Regions from separate parts of the Azonexus caeni genome, predicted to be linked through region 4. Evidence: predicted binding sites of a transcription regulator. Region 4 holds the regulator's gene; each other region holds the start of a gene.
The links. The regulator FNR, encoded in region 4, switches genes on or off when oxygen is low (the NO sensors DNR and NnrR bind a similar motif). The targets are predictions, from matches to a motif close to TTGANCTAGNTCAA.
Positions count from the first base shown of each region.

Region 1: a site for FNR is predicted at 1,958-1,971, ahead of ubiU (ubiquinone anaerobic biosynthesis protein UbiU). Genes of this name have one in related genera too.
Region 2: a site for FNR is predicted at 2,645-2,658, ahead of ACLIIZ_RS02965 (DUF2249 domain-containing protein). Genes of this name have one in related genera too.
Region 3: a site for FNR is predicted at 2,673-2,686, ahead of ACLIIZ_RS20495 (hemerythrin domain-containing protein). Genes of this name have one in related genera too.

Region 1 covers NZ_JBKJAD010000027.1:14,795-18,892, reverse strand. The annotation lists gene rodA (rod shape-determining protein RodA) at 1-76, shown strand, start outside; gene ACLIIZ_RS18745 (septal ring lytic transglycosylase RlpA family protein) at 73-993, shown strand; gene ACLIIZ_RS18740 (response regulator) at 1,000-1,902, opposite strand; gene ubiU (ubiquinone anaerobic biosynthesis protein UbiU) at 2,027-3,034, shown strand; gene ACLIIZ_RS18730 (U32 family peptidase) at 3,037-3,945, shown strand; gene ubiT (ubiquinone anaerobic biosynthesis accessory factor UbiT) at 3,942-4,098, shown strand, end outside.
Region 2 covers NZ_JBKJAD010000002.1:26,939-31,036, reverse strand. The annotation lists gene ACLIIZ_RS02975 (pyridoxal phosphate-dependent aminotransferase) at 24-1,271, shown strand; gene ACLIIZ_RS02970 (homoserine dehydrogenase) at 1,275-2,585, shown strand; gene ACLIIZ_RS02965 (DUF2249 domain-containing protein) at 2,729-3,001, shown strand; gene ACLIIZ_RS02960 (hypothetical protein) at 2,998-4,098, shown strand, end outside.
Region 3 covers NZ_JBKJAD010000037.1:4,931-9,028, forward strand. The annotation lists gene ACLIIZ_RS20475 (sigma-54-dependent Fis family transcriptional regulator) at 1-291, shown strand, start outside; gene ACLIIZ_RS20480 (SirB2 family protein) at 286-666, opposite strand; gene ACLIIZ_RS20485 (hypothetical protein) at 663-1,949, opposite strand; gene ACLIIZ_RS20490 (DUF2249 domain-containing protein) at 1,957-2,181, opposite strand; gene ACLIIZ_RS20495 (hemerythrin domain-containing protein) at 2,181-2,615, opposite strand; gene ACLIIZ_RS20500 (bifunctional 2',3'-cyclic-nucleotide 2'-phosphodiesterase/3'-nucleotidase) at 3,130-4,098, shown strand, end outside.
Region 4 covers NZ_JBKJAD010000007.1:80,237-84,334, reverse strand. The annotation lists gene ACLIIZ_RS09610 (heavy metal translocating P-type ATPase) at 1-185, opposite strand, end outside; gene ACLIIZ_RS09605 (sulfite exporter TauE/SafE family protein) at 187-858, opposite strand; gene hemN (oxygen-independent coproporphyrinogen III oxidase) at 923-2,326, opposite strand; gene fnr (fumarate/nitrate reduction transcriptional regulator Fnr) at 2,412-3,155, shown strand; gene ACLIIZ_RS09590 (LysR family transcriptional regulator) at 3,158-4,098, opposite strand, start outside.

The sequences.
Region 1 (4,098 bases), on a different contig from region 4:
CGCGCTGATCACACTGATGCTGGGCATCGGCATCCTGATGAGCATTCACACCCACCGCATGCTGGTCAAGAAATGAAAAACATCTGGCGCCTGCTTCTTCCGTGTTTCGTACTTGCCGCCTGCGGCAGCACACCCGAACCCGTGGCCAGGAACGAGCGGCCAACAGCCAGCACCGCGCGACCGACCGGCCAGGCAGCGCCCAACCGACGCTGGGGCGGCGGCTATTACAAGGACGACGGCCCGGGCGACGAAATTCCGGAAAACCTTGAACAGACCCCTGACGCGGTCCCGCGCTGGGAACCGCTGCACAAACCGGCGCTACGCCCCTACGAAGTGTTCGGCACCAGTTATGTGCCGAACACCAGCGTGCGCCCTTACAAGGCGCGCGGCATCGCCAGCTGGTACGGCAAGAAGTTCCACGGACAGAAGACCTCGATCGGCGAACCCTACGACATGTTCGCCATGACCGCCGCCCATCCAACGCTGGCCCTGCCTTCCTACGTGCGCGTCAGCAACGTGCAGAACGGCCGCTCGGTGGTGGTCCGCGTCATCGATCGCGGTCCTTTCCACGCCAGCCGCATCATCGACCTCTCCTACACCGCCGCCTACAAGCTCGGACTGGTTCAGGGCGGCAGCGGTGAAGTCGAAGTCGAGGCGATCATCCCCGGCCAGGAAACCAGCACCACCTATGCTCAGGTGGCGCCGCCAGCCGCTCCCAGTGCCGCACCACCTCCGGCACCGGTCGTCGAAACCGCCCTGCCGTCCGGGGTATACCTGCAGCTTGGCGCTTTCGCCAATGCCGACAACGCCGATAATCTGAAACTGCATCTGGAAAGAGAACTCGACTGGGTCGATGCCCGCATGCACATTCTGCGCGCCAACGGGCTGCACCGCCTGCAGCTCGGCCCTTACGCCTCGCGCACCGAGGCACAGGTGGTCGCCGATCGCTTCCGCAGCAGCCTCGGTTACCAGCCGACTATCGTTACCCGCTGAAGCCGCTTACGCCGCCGCGGGCAAATCGACGGTGGCAACGACGACGTTGCCGCAACCTTCGTACTGCAGGCGGCTGAAACTGGTCATCCGCGCCATGGCAATTCCCCGGCCGTTGGGGTCGAAGACGCGCTCGGGGTCGAAATCGAGGAATTTGCGCCAGTCGAAACCGCGCCCCTGGTCGGCGATACGGAAGGAAATCGCCGACGCTGTCCGCTCGATGCGTACGCTTGCCCGCCGCTCGCGGAATTCGGGCTGAACGAGCCGCTTGCGGATTTCGCCTTCCCAGTCGCCGTCCCATTTGAGCAGCGACTTCTCGCGGTAGGAAATCCCCAGATTGCCATGTTCGACCGCATTGACCATGAGGTCCGACAGACCGGGGGCGACGCGATCGGGCTCCGGGCAGATGCCGGCCAGCACCGGCACCAGACAAGAGATTTCCTCCAGCGTGGAAAAGCCGTATTCGGCGCAGACGAGTAGCTTCTGTGCTTCCTCGATGTGCGCCGCGAGCGTGCGCAGAGAAACGCGGGCGCGACGGTCCTCGAGCGCCGCGCGGACGATCGAGATCAGCGCTTCCGGCGCATAGGGCTTGGTCAGGTAGTAGTAGGCGCCGGCCTCCAGACCCTCGCGCACCTGTTCCGGCGCCGACGCTGCCGTCTGCATGATCACCGGCACATCGGCGAAGCGCCTCTCCGCCTTGACCCGGCGCAGGAACTCGATGCCGTCCATCCCCGGCATCATGCGATCGAGCACGACCAGTGCGAAATCGCTGTCGGGCGCCGCCAGACGCTGCCAGGCGGCGAGCGGGTCGGCGAACAACTCGAGCGCCAACTTCTCCTGCTCGAGAAAATCCTCGATCAGCATCAGGTTGATGGCTTCGTCATCGACGACGAGAACACGATGGTCGGACATGAAGCTGAGTTCCGGGCGAACGTTACGTTGCTCAATCCTAGCACGAGCCTGGCTTTTGATGCGGATCAACGGCAGCCGGATGCGAGCCGCTATACTTCTCTGCTTCACCTGCCTGGAACCCGCCATGCCCCAACTGCCCGACCTCGTCTGTCCGGCCGGCAGCCTGCCGGCCCTCAAGGCCGCCGTCGACAATGGCGCCGATGCCGTCTACCTCGGCTTCAAGAACGATACCAACGCGCGCAATTTCGCCGGCCTCAACTTCGATCCGAAGACCATGGGCGACGGCGTCCGTTATGCCCACGCCAGGGGCCGCGAGGTCTTGCTGGCGATCAACACCTTCCCCCAGGCCGGCCGTGTCGGCGACTGGCACAAGGCGGTCGACGCCGCGGTCGACCTCGGCGTCGACGCGATCATCCTGGCCGATGTCGGGCTACTCGACTACGCCAGCCGGCGCCACCCGCAGCAGCGCCTGCACCTGTCGGTGCAGGGCTCGGCCACCAGCTACGAAGCAATCAACTTCTGCCGCCGCGAGTTCGGCATCCGCCGCGCCGTCCTGCCGCGCGTGCTGACGCTGGCCCAGGTCGAGAACGTCATCCGCAACACCGAGGTGGAAATCGAGGTCTTCGGCTTCGGCAGCCTGTGCGTGATGAACGAGGGCCGCTGCTGGCTGTCGTCCTACGCCTGCGGCGAATCGCCCAATACCGTCGGCGCCTGCTCGCCGGCCAAGTACGTCAAGTGGGACAAGCAACCGGGCGCCATGGAAACCCGCCTCAACGGCATTCTGATCGACCGTTTCGGCGACAGCGAACCGGCCGGCTACCCGACGCTGTGCAAGGGCCGCTTCGACGTGCGCGGCGAAACCTACTACGCGCTGGAAGAACCGACCAGCCTCAACGTCCTGGAAATCCTACCGGAGATCGTCAAGATCGGCGTGCGCGCGATCAAGGTCGAAGGCCGCCAGCGCAGCCCGACCTACGTCACCCAGGTCACCCGCACCCTGCGCGCCGCGCTCGACGCGCTGCGCGACGGCGCCGAACGCTACCACGTCAAGCCGGCCTGGCAGGCCGAACTGGCCAAGGTTTCCGAAGGCAACCAGGCAACGCTGGGCGCCTACAACCGGCCCTGGAGATAAGCATGAAACTGTCGCTCGGCCCCCTGCTCTGGTTCTGGCCCAAGGCAGAAGTCATGGAGTTCTACGCGGCGATGGCGGAGAACCCGGCACTCGACATCATCCACGTCGGCGAAGTCGTCTGCTCGCGCCGCCAGCAGTTGCGCACCGCCGACTGGATTGGCCTGGCTCGCGACCTGACCGATGCCGGCAAGGAAGTCGTCATTTCGGCGCAGGCGCTGCTCGAATCGGAAAGCGACCTCAAGGCGCTGCGCCGTATCGTCGATGAAGCCGGCTGCAAGGTCGAAGCCAACGATCTCGGGGCGATCAATCTGGTCTCCGGTCAGGATTTCGTCGCCGGCCCGCACCTCAACATCTACAACGAAGCCACCCTCGCCACCTTCGCCCGCTACGGCATGAAGCGCTGGGTGCCGCCGCTGGAAGCCTCGCGCGCGCTGATCGAAACGCTGCACGCCAGCCGCCCGGCCGGTGTCGAAACGGAAGTGTTCGCCTTCGGCAAGATTCCGCTCGCCTTCTCCGCACGCTGCTTCACCGCCCGCCATTACGAGCTGAACAAGGACGACTGCCAGTTCAAGTGTCTCGACCATGCCGAAGGACTGACGCTGAAGACCCGCGAAGGCCAGGCCTTCCTGACCATCAACGGGATCCAGACGATGTCGGCGCAGACCTACTGCCTGCTCGGCGAGATGCCGACGCTGCGCGAACTTGGCATCGACATCGTCCGTCTCAGCCCGCAGAAGAACCGGATCGACGAAATCATCGCCGCCTTCGCCGCCGCCCGGAACGGCCAGACGCCCACCGTCGATACGGCGGCGTGGAGCGAATGCGGTCTGGTCGACGGTTACTGGTTCGGCGACGCCGGGATCGCCACGCATCACATCCCGCCACCCGCCCGCACCGGAGCCCCCGCATGAGCCCGCATTTCGTCATTCCCCGTTTCCGGCTGCCGGCGCTGATCGCCGAAATCGGCCACAAGCTGCCGCAGTGGCCGCATTCGCTGGCTCTGGTGACGGCACTCAACGCCGCCCTCAAGCTCAAGCTGCTGCCGGAAAGCGAACTCGGCGCGC
Region 2 (4,098 bases), on a different contig from region 4:
GCCGCCAATCCGGACATTCTCCCATGAAGCACGTCAAGAAATCCGCCAAACTTGCCAATGTCTGCTATGACATCCGCGGCCCCGTGCTGCAGATGGCCAAGCAGATGGAGGAAGAGGGTCACAAGATCATCAAGCTGAACATCGGCAACCTGGCCGCTTTCGGTTTTGATTCGCCCGAGGAAATCCAGCAGGACATCATCCGCAACCTGCCGAACGCGGCCGGCTACACGGATTCGAAGGGTATTTTCGCGGCGCGCAAGGCGATCATGCACTACACCCAGCAGAAGGGCATCAAGGGCGTGACGCTGGAGGATATTTACGTTGGCAACGGTGTCTCCGAGCTGATTGTCATGGCGATGAACGCGCTGCTCGATGCCGGGGACGAAGTGCTGGTGCCGGCGCCCGACTATCCGCTATGGACGGCGGCGATCAGCCTGTCCGGCGGCAAGCCGGTGCATTACCTGTGCGACGAGGAAAAAGGCTGGCTGCCCGACCTTGACGACATCCGCAGCAAGATCAACAAGAACACCCGCGCCATCGTCATCATCAACCCGAACAACCCGACCGGCGCGTTGTACCCGGATGACCTGCTGCACGAGATCATCGCCATCGCCCGCGAGCACCACCTGATCATCTACGCCGACGAAGTCTACGACAAGGTGCTCTACGACGGCGTCAAGCACACCTCGATCGCCGCGCTCTCCGACGACGTGCTGACCATTACCTTCAACGGGCTGTCGAAAAACTATCGCTCCTGCGGCTATCGCGCCGGCTGGATGGTGGTTTCCGGCGACAAGCGGCACGCCAAGGACTACATCGAAGGCCTCGACATCCTGGCCTCGATGCGCCTGTGCGCCAATGCGCCCGGCCAGCACGGCATCCAGACCGCGCTCGGCGGTTACCAGAGCATCGACGACCTGGTCGGCGAGGGCGGGCGCATGCGCCGCCAGCGCGACGTCGCCCACCAGCTGATCAACGCGATTCCGGGGGTTTCCTGCGTCAAGCCGAAGGCGACGCTGTACATGTTCCCGAAGCTCGATCCCAAGATCTACCCGATCAAGAACGACCAGCAGTTCATCGCCGAACTGCTGCAGGAAGAAAAAGTGCTGCTGGTCCAGGGCACCGGCTTCAACTGGCCGCATCCGGACCATTTCCGCCTCGTCTTCCTGCCGCACGAGGATGACCTCAAGGAAGCGGTCGGCCGCCTTGCCCGCTTCCTCGAAAACTATCGCAAACGTCACAACACCAATCACCTCATCAACAAAGACTGACCTATGAAACCCATCAATGTTGGCCTTATCGGCATCGGCACCGTCGGCGGTGGCACCTGGACCGTTCTCAAGCGCAACGCGGAAGAAATCACCCGCCGCGCCGGCCGGCCGATTCGAATTACCGCCGTGGCCGACAAGAACGTCGAACTGGCCCGTCAGGTGACCGGCGGCGAAGCCCGCGTCACCGACGATGCCTTCGCCCTGGTCAACGATCCGGAAATCGACATCATCGTCGAACTGATCGGCGGCTACGGTGTTGCCAAGGAAGTCGTGATGCAGGCGATCGTCGCCGGCAAGCATGTCGTCACCGCCAACAAGGCGCTGCTCGCCGTGCATGGCACCGAGATCTTCACCGCCGCTCAGGAGAAGGGCGTCATGGTCGCTTTCGAAGCTGCCGTCGCCGGCGGCATCCCGATCATCAAGGCGCTGCGCGAAGGCCTCACCGCCAACCGCATCGAATGGGCCGCCGGCATCATCAACGGCACCACCAACTTCATCCTCTCGGAAATGCGCGACAAGGGCCTGTCGTTCGCCGACGTGCTTGCCGAGGCGCAGCGTCTGGGTTACGCCGAGGCCGATCCGACCTTCGACATCGAAGGCGTCGATGCCGCGCACAAGGCGACGCTGATCGCCTCGATCGCCTACGGCATCCCGGTGCAGTTCGACAAGGCCTACGTCGAGGGCATCACCAAGCTCGAAGCCTCCGACATCAAGTACGCCGAACAGCTCGGCTACCGCATCAAGCTGCTCGGCATCGCCAAGCGCCGCGAGCAGGGCATCGAACTGCGCGTGCATCCGACGCTGATCCCGGCCAAGCGCCTGATCGCCAACGTCGAGGGCGCGATGAACGCTGTCGTCGTCAAGGGCGACGCCGTCGGCACCACGCTCTACTACGGCAAGGGCGCCGGCGCCGAGCCGACCGCTTCGGCAGTGATCGCCGACCTGGTCGACGTCACCCGCCTGGCCACCGCCGACCCGGAACACCGCGTGCCGCACCTGGCTTTCCAGCCGAACGCGATGTCCAACCTGCCGATCCTGCCGATGAGCGAGATCGAGACCGGCAACTATCTGCGCCTGCGCGTCGAGGACAAGGCCGGCGTGCTCGCCGACGTCACCCGCATCCTCGCCGACCAGGGCATCTCGATCGACGCCATGCTGCAGCGCGAGCCGGAAGAAGGCGAGGGCGAGACCGACATCATCATCCTCACCCACGTCTGCAGCGAGAGCGCCGCGCTCGCCGCAATCGCCAAGGTCGAGGCGCTGGCCGCGGTCAAGGGCCAGGTCAAGCGCATCCGCCTGGAAGAACTGCAGTAAGCCGGCAGGCTAGCGGAGCACAAAAGGGGGCTGCGGCCCCCTTCGTCTTTTTGGCGATGGCGATATGGATCAAGGAAATTGCGCGTTGTGGCCGGCAGACTGCGTATTCCCGCCCTGAAGGGCCAATTGACCAAGGAATCACGATGACCCAGACCCTGCATGCCTGCGACCACCCCACGCCGGAAGCCCTCTACCCCTTCGATGCGCGCGGCGTCGCCAAGCGTTTCCGCCACGCCGCCATCTTCGGTGCGCTGGAGTCGCTGATGCCCGGCGAGACGATGCGTTTCTGCAACGACCACGACCCGCTGCCGCTGCTCGCCCAGATGCAGCAGCGTTACGGCGAACAGGTGGCGATTGCCTACGTTCAGCGCGAGCCGGGCGCCATCGTCATCGATTTCAAGGTGCTCGGCAGTTGACGCGGATCGCCGTCGCCGCGCTGTGCTGCCTCGTGCTCGCCGCTCTGGCCGGCGCGGCCGGGGTCGGCACGCCGGCGGCGGTGGCTCATCTGGCCTTCGCTGGCGGCATCGTGCCGCTGATCTTCGCGGCGATGATCCATTTCGTGCCGGTGCTGACGCGCACCGGTGACGCGCCGGCCGCCGTCCGGAGGCTGCCGTGGCTGGCGCAGGCCAGCGGCGGGCTCGCCGTGGCCGGTTTTTTCGGCGTCCTGCCTTACCCGGCCGTGTTTCTCGCGGCTTTCCTCGATCTCGGACTGGCCGCCGCGCTCCTCGCCTGGATCGTACGCCGGGCGCGCGCCGCGCTCGGCACGCCGCATCCCGGCTGGCGCTGGTACGCGGCGGCCGTGCTGCTGCTGATGACCGCGCTGCTCGCCGTGCTGGCGATGGGAATCTGGCCGGAACACTGGCTGAGCTGGCGGCGCCTGCATCTGCACCTCAATACCCTGGGCCTGGTCGGGCTGGCGGCTTTCGGCACCTTGCCGCTGCTGCTGCCGACCGCGCTCGGCCAGCCCGATCCCCAGGCCGCCGGCTGGCTGCGGCGCCGGCTGTGGCCGCAAGTCGCCGCCGTTCTCCTGCTGGCGGTCGGCAGCGCCCTGTACTGGCCGCTGGCGGTGGCCGGCGCGGCGATCCTCGTCGTTATCGCTCTCGGCCTGGTTGCCCACTGGCTGCGCCGTTTCAAGGCTGCCGCCCTGCTCGGCGACGGCGCCGTCGCGGCGCTGCTGGCGGCGGTGTGCGGTTGGTTGCTCTGCCTGTTCGCCGGGGCCTTGCACGGCGCCGGCCTGATCGCCGCACGGCCGACGCTGGCGGCCTGGGCGGCGGCTTTCCTGCTGCCGCTGGTGAGCGGGGCGCTGACGCAACTGCTGCCGGTCTGGCGCCACCCGGGCGTGCGCACGCCGGCGCGTGAGGCGATGCGCGACTGCCTGGCGGTCGGCGGGCGCTGGCGCGGCCTGCTGTTCTTCGCCGCCGGCCTCGCTTTCATCGCCGACGCCGCCATGCCGGCCGGCCTTCTGGTCGGCAGCGCGCTCGGCTGGTTCGTGCTGCGCCTCATCATGGCCATG
Region 3 (4,098 bases), on a different contig from region 4:
TTGTTCAACGTGATCCGCGTCGCCATCGCCCTGCTCGACGACGACGAGACGACGGTCCACGAATCGCACCTGCCGGAAGAACTGTTCGAGGCGCCGCTGGCGCCCGCCGCTGCCGCGCCCGAAGCGCAATGGGCGGCGGCGCCGCTCGAGAACCCGGTCGGCAGCCTGGAGGAAGTCGGCCGCCAGCTCGCCCAGCGCGCGCTCGACCAGGCCAACGGCAACGTCTCGGCGGCGGCACGCCAGCTCGGCATCAGCCGCAACACGCTCTACCGCAAGCTCGGCAAGTTATAGCCAGAACGGATTGCGGGTCAGCGCGACGCCGACGATGTAGCCATAGGCGAGCACCGCCAGCGCGCCGTAGCGCAGGCGGGCGGTGCGCGTCCTGCCGCGCTTCAGCGCCAGCGTACCCAGTCCGATGTAGGCGAGCAGACCGCCCAGCTTGGCGGTCAGCCAGCCGTCGGCGAAGGGATACTGGCCGCTCCACACCGCCAGCGTCAGCGCGCTGCCGAGCAGCACGCTGTCGATGACATGCGGCAGGGTGCGCGTCAGCCGCTGATGCAGGCGCGGCGACTCGCTCGCCATCCAGTACAGGCGGAGCAGGAAGCCGGCGCCGCTGAGGACGACGCAGCTGATGTGCAGGTGGCGCAGCAACAGGTAGGTGTTCATGCCGGCGCCTGTTGCAACTGCCGGCCGTGCCGCCACGCCGCCTGCGTCAGGTTGACGGCGAGCCAGAGCGCGGCCGCGATCAGCAACGCGCCGGCCGGGCGGCTCAGCCAGTCGGGCAGGAAAACGGCAGCCAGCGCCAGCCCGGCGGCGGCGACGAAGACCCGGAACTGGCGCTGCATCGGCGCCTCGGGCAACAGCTTGTTCATCGGCGGCAAGGCCTTGCCGACCAGGCCGTGGTTCTGCAGGTCGAGCCAGAGCAGGAAGGGAACGATCTTGGCCAGCATACCGACGATCAGCGGCACGAAAGCGCCGAGCAGCAAGACCAGGCCGAAGGCCGGCGTCCACTGCGGATCGTCGGCGAGCGCCGGGAACAGCGCGCCGGCAGCGAGCATGGCAAGCGCCAGCAGCGCGCCGTAGAGGCCGAACTGCCAATAACGGAAGGTGCTGTCGGGCCGCGCCCGCCGCCGCTTGGCCTGCAGGCGCAAGGTCTGCAGCGCGAAGGCGGCGCCGCCGCCGGCGAGCAGCAGGCGGCCGAGCCGCGCCGGCCATTCGGCGTCGAACGCCAGCGCGGCGCTCCAGGCAAGCAGCACGGTGAACAGGAAGAGCGGGAAGCCCCACGCCGGGCGCGCCGCATAACCCGGCGTCAGCTGGAACATCGGCACCACCACGTAGGCCACCGCCGCCAGCAGCACGCCGGCCCAGCCGGCCAGGCCCCAGGCGGCATGCAGATCGGCCAACGCCAGCAAGGGCAGCGACCAGCCGCCGGCCAGTGCCAGCAGCATGAACAGGCCGCTGCCGCCGACCACGGCGAGGCCGGCCAGCGACAACTTGATCCCGCGGATGCTCGGACTGGTCGACGGCACCCGGAACAACGCGCTGCCGGCAGCCACGACGAAGACCAGCAGAGCCAGCGCCAGCAGCGTGCCGGCGGCATGCAGCCAGCCCGGCGCCGACCACAGGAAGCCGCCGGCCAGCGCCAGCGCGCCAAGGTTGATCGCCGGATGGACGATACGCGCCACCCACAGCGGCCGCGCCAGCGCGGCGCCGGCGACCACTGGCAGAACCTGGATCAGCGCGCCGAGCATGACCTGCAGCATGAAGCCGACGGTGAGCAGATGGGTGGCGGCGAGCGCCGCCGGCGTCCACCGCGAAGCCAGGATGGCCGGCCCGTCGATCACGGCAAGCAGCCCGGCGAGCGCGATGAACAGCGGCGCGGTGACGAAGAAACGCAGCGGCGCCGCCAGCGGCGGCACCTGGTCGAAGGAGAGCATGCCGCTGGCCACGACCGCCTCAGCAGGTGATGCGCACGGCGAAGGTGCCGTCGTCGCGCAGTTCGGTCCGCCAGCGGTGGCCGTTCTGTTGCAGCACGCGGTAGAGCGGGTGCGGCTCGCGGAACAGGAGGAGCAGCATTTCCTCGCCCGGCTGCAGCGTCGCCAGCATTTCCATGGTGTCGACGAAAGGCTGCGGCGGCTCCAGGTAGCGCGCGTCGACCGTGCGTTCGGCGGGGATGTCCATCAGGCCAGCTCGCTTTGCAGGCGTTCCAGCACCGCCGGCTCGCCGGCCAGGTGCTGGTCGCACATCGGGTAGAGGACGTTCTCTTCCTTCATGTTGTGCTGCTGCATCATGATCAGCAGGCTTTCCGCCTGGCCGAGAAATTCCTCCAGGTCGCCGCCGTCCAGCGCCTCCTCGGCGACTTCGACCAGCCCACGCATCTGCTCGTGCTCGATGCGCATCATTTGCGTCGGCCCCATGGTCATGCCGGTACGCGCTTCGAAGGCCGGGAACAGCGTCTGCTCCTCGGCCGCGAAGTGGCGCAGCAGCGCCGCGCGGAACTGCCCGAAGGCCGCCGCGGCAGCCGCCGCGTCGCCGCGTTCGACCGCCTGCTCGGCAGCGGCATAGAAATCGTCGCAATGACGGTGATCGTCGATCAGGAATTCACGAATGCTCATGACCAGGCTCCAGTTGGGGTTCGCCGGCATTCTCCGCTGGCGCGCCGGAATGCGGCCTTGATGGAAATCAAAATCGGGGAAGCGCCGGGATTGGCGCCCCCGGTACCGGGGATCAGGGCCATGCTCTTCAGGCAGGGCCAAGCCGGCTCCGGCGTCCAGGCCGCGAGCTGTGCCAGTTTTCGCCGGCACCGGCTTCGATCAGCCAGCCCCTGTCGTTCTCTTCCAAAAATTCTTGCGTGACGCAGTTTTGCATTAAACCGTATGGCTACGACGGGGCTTTTCATTGCTTCTGCTCCTTGTCAAGCGAATTCCAGCGCCCATTGAAGCCGTGGCCGATGCCTGCCTGTTTACCATCAACCAACCCGTTCCGGGCTCGCGGCAGCACGTTCTGCGGTGCAGACGACCATGAATATCGAAGTCCTGCCGGGCTGACATGTAGCTGACCCGGAGGCTTCACCGGCGTGTCATGGTGCTTCCATAGTCTCTCGCTCTTTCAACCGAACGGGAGCGCTTCATGTTTACCTCTCCATCCGCCGAGCCGCTGGCCCACTCTGGCATCCGATTGACCTTTCTCGCGGCGCTGTGCCTGAGCCTCAGCGCCTGCCTGGGCAGTGACGACGACGTCGGCGCTCTCCTGCCCGATGGCAGCACCGCCCAGCTAGCCATTCTGGAAACCACCGACCTGCACGCCAACCTCCTCAGCTACGACTATTTCAAGCTGGCCGAAGATAAAAGCCTGGGATTCGAGCGCACTGCCACCCTCATCAAGCAGGCGCGCACGGCGTTTCCCAACAACCTGCTGATCGACAACGGCGACACCATCCAGGGCACGGCCCTGGCCGACTACCAGGCCCTGGTGACCCCGGTGGCCTGCGACCAGAAGCTGGCCACCTACAAGGCCATGGACACCATTGGCTTCGACGCTGGCACTCTGGGCAACCATGAGTTCAACTACGGTCTGCCCTACCTGGCGCAGGTCACGGGAGCGAAATTCAACGTGGATGGCATGGCAGCCGTGGCCAGCCAGCCCACCTGCACCGGTCCCGCTTTCCCGCTGGTGCTGGCCAATGTGACCAGCAAGAAGGACGGGCAGACGCTCTACAAGCCTTACACCCTCATCAGCAAGAAAGTGACCGGCAAAGACAAGGACGGCAAAGCCATCGAAAGCACCGTGAAAGTGGCGGTGATCGGCTTTGCCCCCCCGCCTATCCTGAACTGGGACAAGCGCTGGCTGGATGGCAAGGTGGACGTGCAGGGAGTGGTCGAGGCTGCCCAAAAGTACGTGCCCCTGGCCCGCGCCGACGGAGCAGACATCGTCATCGCTGCCTCGCATGGCGGCTGGGACACCAGCACCTACACCCCCACCATGGAAAATGCCAATTACCATTTGGCCAAGGTGGCTGGTATTGACGGCATCCTGATGGGCCATTCGCACAGTGAATTCCCCAACGCCACCTGCACCACCGCAGCATGCGGCGCCGAG
Region 4 (4,098 bases):
GCGGCGATCACCGCCTCGGCACCGACCCCGCTCAGGCGCACGCGCGCACGCTCGGCGGCGAGATTGACGTTGGCCTGCATCCCGGGTTGCCGGTTGAGCACCTTTTCCAGGCGCGTCGAACAGGCGGCGCAGGTCATGCCGCCAATCGCGAATTCGACGACCTGCTCGGCGGATTGCTTTTCCATCTCAGCTCGCTTCCAGCAGATAGGGCAAACTCAGCAGGCCATAGACGCCGAAACCGAGCACCAGCAGCCCGGAAGTCCAGCGCACCATCGGCCGCCGCACGAATTCATTGAGCCGCGCCAGCAAGATGCCGGCGAGCAGCAGATTGGGCAGGGTGCCGGCACCGAAGGCCAGCATCAGCAGCGCGCCGCGCTGCGCCGAACCGGCCGCCAAGGCACTGGCCAACGCGCTATAGACCAGGCCGCAGGGCAACCAACCCCACAGCATACCGAGCGGAAACGCCTGGCCAACCCGCGTCGCCGGCAGGAAACGCCGGGTCAGCGGCTGCAGCCGCCGCCACAGCGACTGGCCGAGCCGTTCGGTGAAGGCCAGCGCCCGGGTGACGCCGATCAGGTAGAGGCCGAGCGCGACCAGCATCAGGTTGGCGAAGAGGAAGAGGATCAGCCGCGCCGGCACCTGTCCTTCGAGTCCCAGTCCGGCGGCACCGAGCGCCCCGGCAATTGCCCCGGCAATGGCATAGGAGAGGATGCGACCGCCGTTGTAGGCAAGATGCATCGACCAGCGGGCCGGACTACCCATCGCCAGTGCGCCGACGATGCCGCCGCACATGCCGACGCAGTGCGCACCACCGAGCAGACCAACGAGAAACAGCGCCAGGAAGCCGGAATCAGGCATGGGGCAAGGCTTGCGACAGGAAAGCCCGCAGTGTAACCCGCCCCGGGCCTTCCTGACACGCCGCTCAGATCACCTTGGAGTAACGCGTCCGCTGCCGGTCGGCGCGCAGGTAGCGGTCGAAGGCCATGGCGATGACACGGACCAGCATGCGCCCCGGCGGCAGCACGGTGATCCAGTCGCGTTCGATCTTGAGCAGACCGCCGCGTTCCATCTCGCGCAGATCCTCGATCTCGGCCGCGAAATACTTGTGGAAGTCGATCAGGTGCGAACTCTCGATGCTTTCGATCGACAGCTCGAAATGGCACATCAGCGCCTGGATGATCGAACGCCGCAGGATGTCGTCGGCGGTCAGCTCGATGCCGCGCACCACCGGCAGCATCGGCGCGTCGAGCCGGTCGTAGTACTCGTCGAGCGTCTTGACGTTCTGGTAGTAGGTCGGACCGACCTTGCTGATCGACGAGATGCCGAAGGACAGCATGTCGCAGTCGGCGTAGGTCGAATAACCCTGGAAGTTGCGGTGCAGGCGCCCCTGGCGCTGCGCCACCGCCAGCTCGTCGTCGGGCTTGGCGAAATGGTCCATGCCGATGAAGACGTAACCGGCATCGGTCAGCTTCTTGATCGCCAGCGCCAGGATCTGCAGCTTGGTGTCGGCATTCGGCAGGTCGGCGTCGGCAATCCGCCGCTGCGGCTTGAACAGCCCCGGCAGGTGCGCGTAGTTGTAGATCGACAGGCGGTCCGGGTCCATCGCCAGGACGCGTTCCAGCGTCCGGTTGAAACCCATCACGCTCTGGAAGGGCAGACCGTAGATGAGGTCGATCGACACCGATTTGAAACCGTTGGCGCGTGCCGCGCTGATCACATTGGCCGTTTCTTCCTCGGTCTGCACGCGGTTGACCGCAACCTGCACGCGCTCGTCGAAATCCTGGACGCCGACGCTCATCCGGTTGAAACCCAGTTCGCCGAGCAGCGCCACGGTGGCCGTATCGACCTTGCGCGGGTCGACTTCGATCGAATACTCGCCGCCGTCGAGCAGCTTGAAGTGCCGTCGGGTTTCCGCCATCAACTGGCGCATTTCGTCGTGCGACAGGAAAGTCGGCGTGCCGCCGCCCCAGTGCAGCTGGATCACCTCATGCTCGCCTTCGCTGCCTTCCAGCGCGGCGCTCTGCAGCGCCAGCTCCTTGCCCAGGTATTTCAGGTACTTGGCGCTGCGCCCGTGATCCTTGGTGATGATCTTGTTGCAGGCGCAGTAATAACAGATGGTGTTGCAGAAAGGGATGTGGAAGTATAATGAGAGCGGTCGGCTGATCCCGCCGATGTTGCGCTTGCTGAGCCAGAGAGCGGCAGCCTCGGCGTCGAAAGCCTCGACGAAGCGGTCGGCAGTGGGATACGAGGTGTAGCGGGGGCCGTTTACGTCGAAACGGCGAATGATCTGTGGGTCGAAGACGAGGTTTTCAGTTGCGAAATTCATTGAACATGGCGCCAAGTTTTGGCCCGATTATGTGGGGATGGATCGCATTTCCGGTTGACATGGATCAAGCCAACGCAGGTTGCCAATGCCCAGCCCAATCCCGCTGAATCAGGAGATTTCGCTGACCGTCATCAAGACGGCTTGTTCCAACTGCAACCTGCGGGAACTCTGCCTTCCCTTCGGTCTCAGTCTCGATGAACTGGAGCGTCTCGACGACCTGATTTCGACCCGCCGCCGGATCAAGCGCGGCGATCACCTGTACCGCGCCGGCGAGTCCTTCGACTCGATCTACGCGATCCGCAGCGGCTTCTTCAAGACCGACGTCCTGCTCGAGGACGGCCGCGACCAGGTCACCGGCTTCCAGATGGCCGGCGAACTGCTCGGCCTCGACGGCATCAGCACCGAACACCACACCTGCAACGCCATCGCGCTGGAAGACAGCGAGATCTGCGCGATCCCGTTCAACCGCCTGGAAAGCCTGTCGCGCGAGATCCACAACCTTCAGCATCACTTCCACAAGGTGATGAGCCGCGAAATCGTCCGCGACCACGGCGTCATGATGCTGCTCGGCACGATGCGCGCCGAAGAGCGGCTGGCCGCCTTCCTGCTCAACCTGTCGCAGCGCTTCACGGCGCGCGGCTTCTCGCACGCCGAGTTCTACCTGCGCATGACGCGCGAGGAAATCGGCAGCTACCTCGGCCTTAAGCTGGAAACCGTGTCGCGCGCCTTCTCCAAATTCCAGGAAGAAGGCTACATCGCGGTCCAGCAGAAGCACATCCGCATCCTCAACGTCAGCGGCCTGAAGGCGCTGATGAACCACCGCTGCTGAGCCTAACGGCTCAGCCCGAGCCAGCGGCGCGCACTGCCCGGCGATGCCGGGCGATCCCATTCCGGCTCGTCGCCGAAGCGCTGCTGCAGGAAATCGATGAAGGCGCGCACCTTCAGCGGCAGGTGCCGGTTCGGCAGATGCACCGCGTAAATGAAGCGCTCGACTGGCACGTAGCCGGGTAGCACCTCGACCAGACGCCCGGCCTGCAGCTCGCTGCCGACGATGAAGGTCGGCAGCAAGGCCAACCCCAGCCCGCCCAGCACCGCCTGCGATAGCGCCTCGTCGTCGTTGATGCGCAGCTTGCCCGCCACCGGCACCGAGATGTCGCCGGCCGGACCGCGCAGATGCCAGAAGCCCTGCGTCGTCAGGTAGGTGTAGTCGAGACAGTTGTGCCCGGCCAGGTCCTCCGGCTTTTCCGGTACCCCCCAGCGCGCCAGGTAGGCCGGGCTGCCGCAGATCTTGCGACGGATCGGCGCCAGCCGCCGGGCGACCAGATTGTCGCCGGGCACCGGGGCGATGCGCAGCGCCAGGTCGTAGCCCTCGTCCACCAGATTGACCAGGCGGTCGCTGATCGTCATGTCCACCGACAGCTCCGGGTACTGCAGCATGAAATCGGCCAGCGCCGGTGCCACGTGCAGCGTGCTGAAGGCGACCGGCGCGCTGAAGCGCAGCTTGCCGCGCGGCTCGCGGTGCAGGCTGCCGATCGTGTTCTCGGCCTGCGCCATTTCGTCGACGATGCGGTCGCAATGCTCGAAGTAAGCCTCGCCGACCTCGGTCAGGCTGAGCCGGCGCGTACTGCGTTGCAGCAGGCGAACGCCGAGCGCCGCCTCGAGCCGCGCCACCGACTTGCTGACGCGCGACTTGGAAATCCCCAGGCGCGACGCCGCCCCGGAAAAACTGCGCGCCTTGACCACCTGGGCGAACAGCAGCATGTCGTTGATGT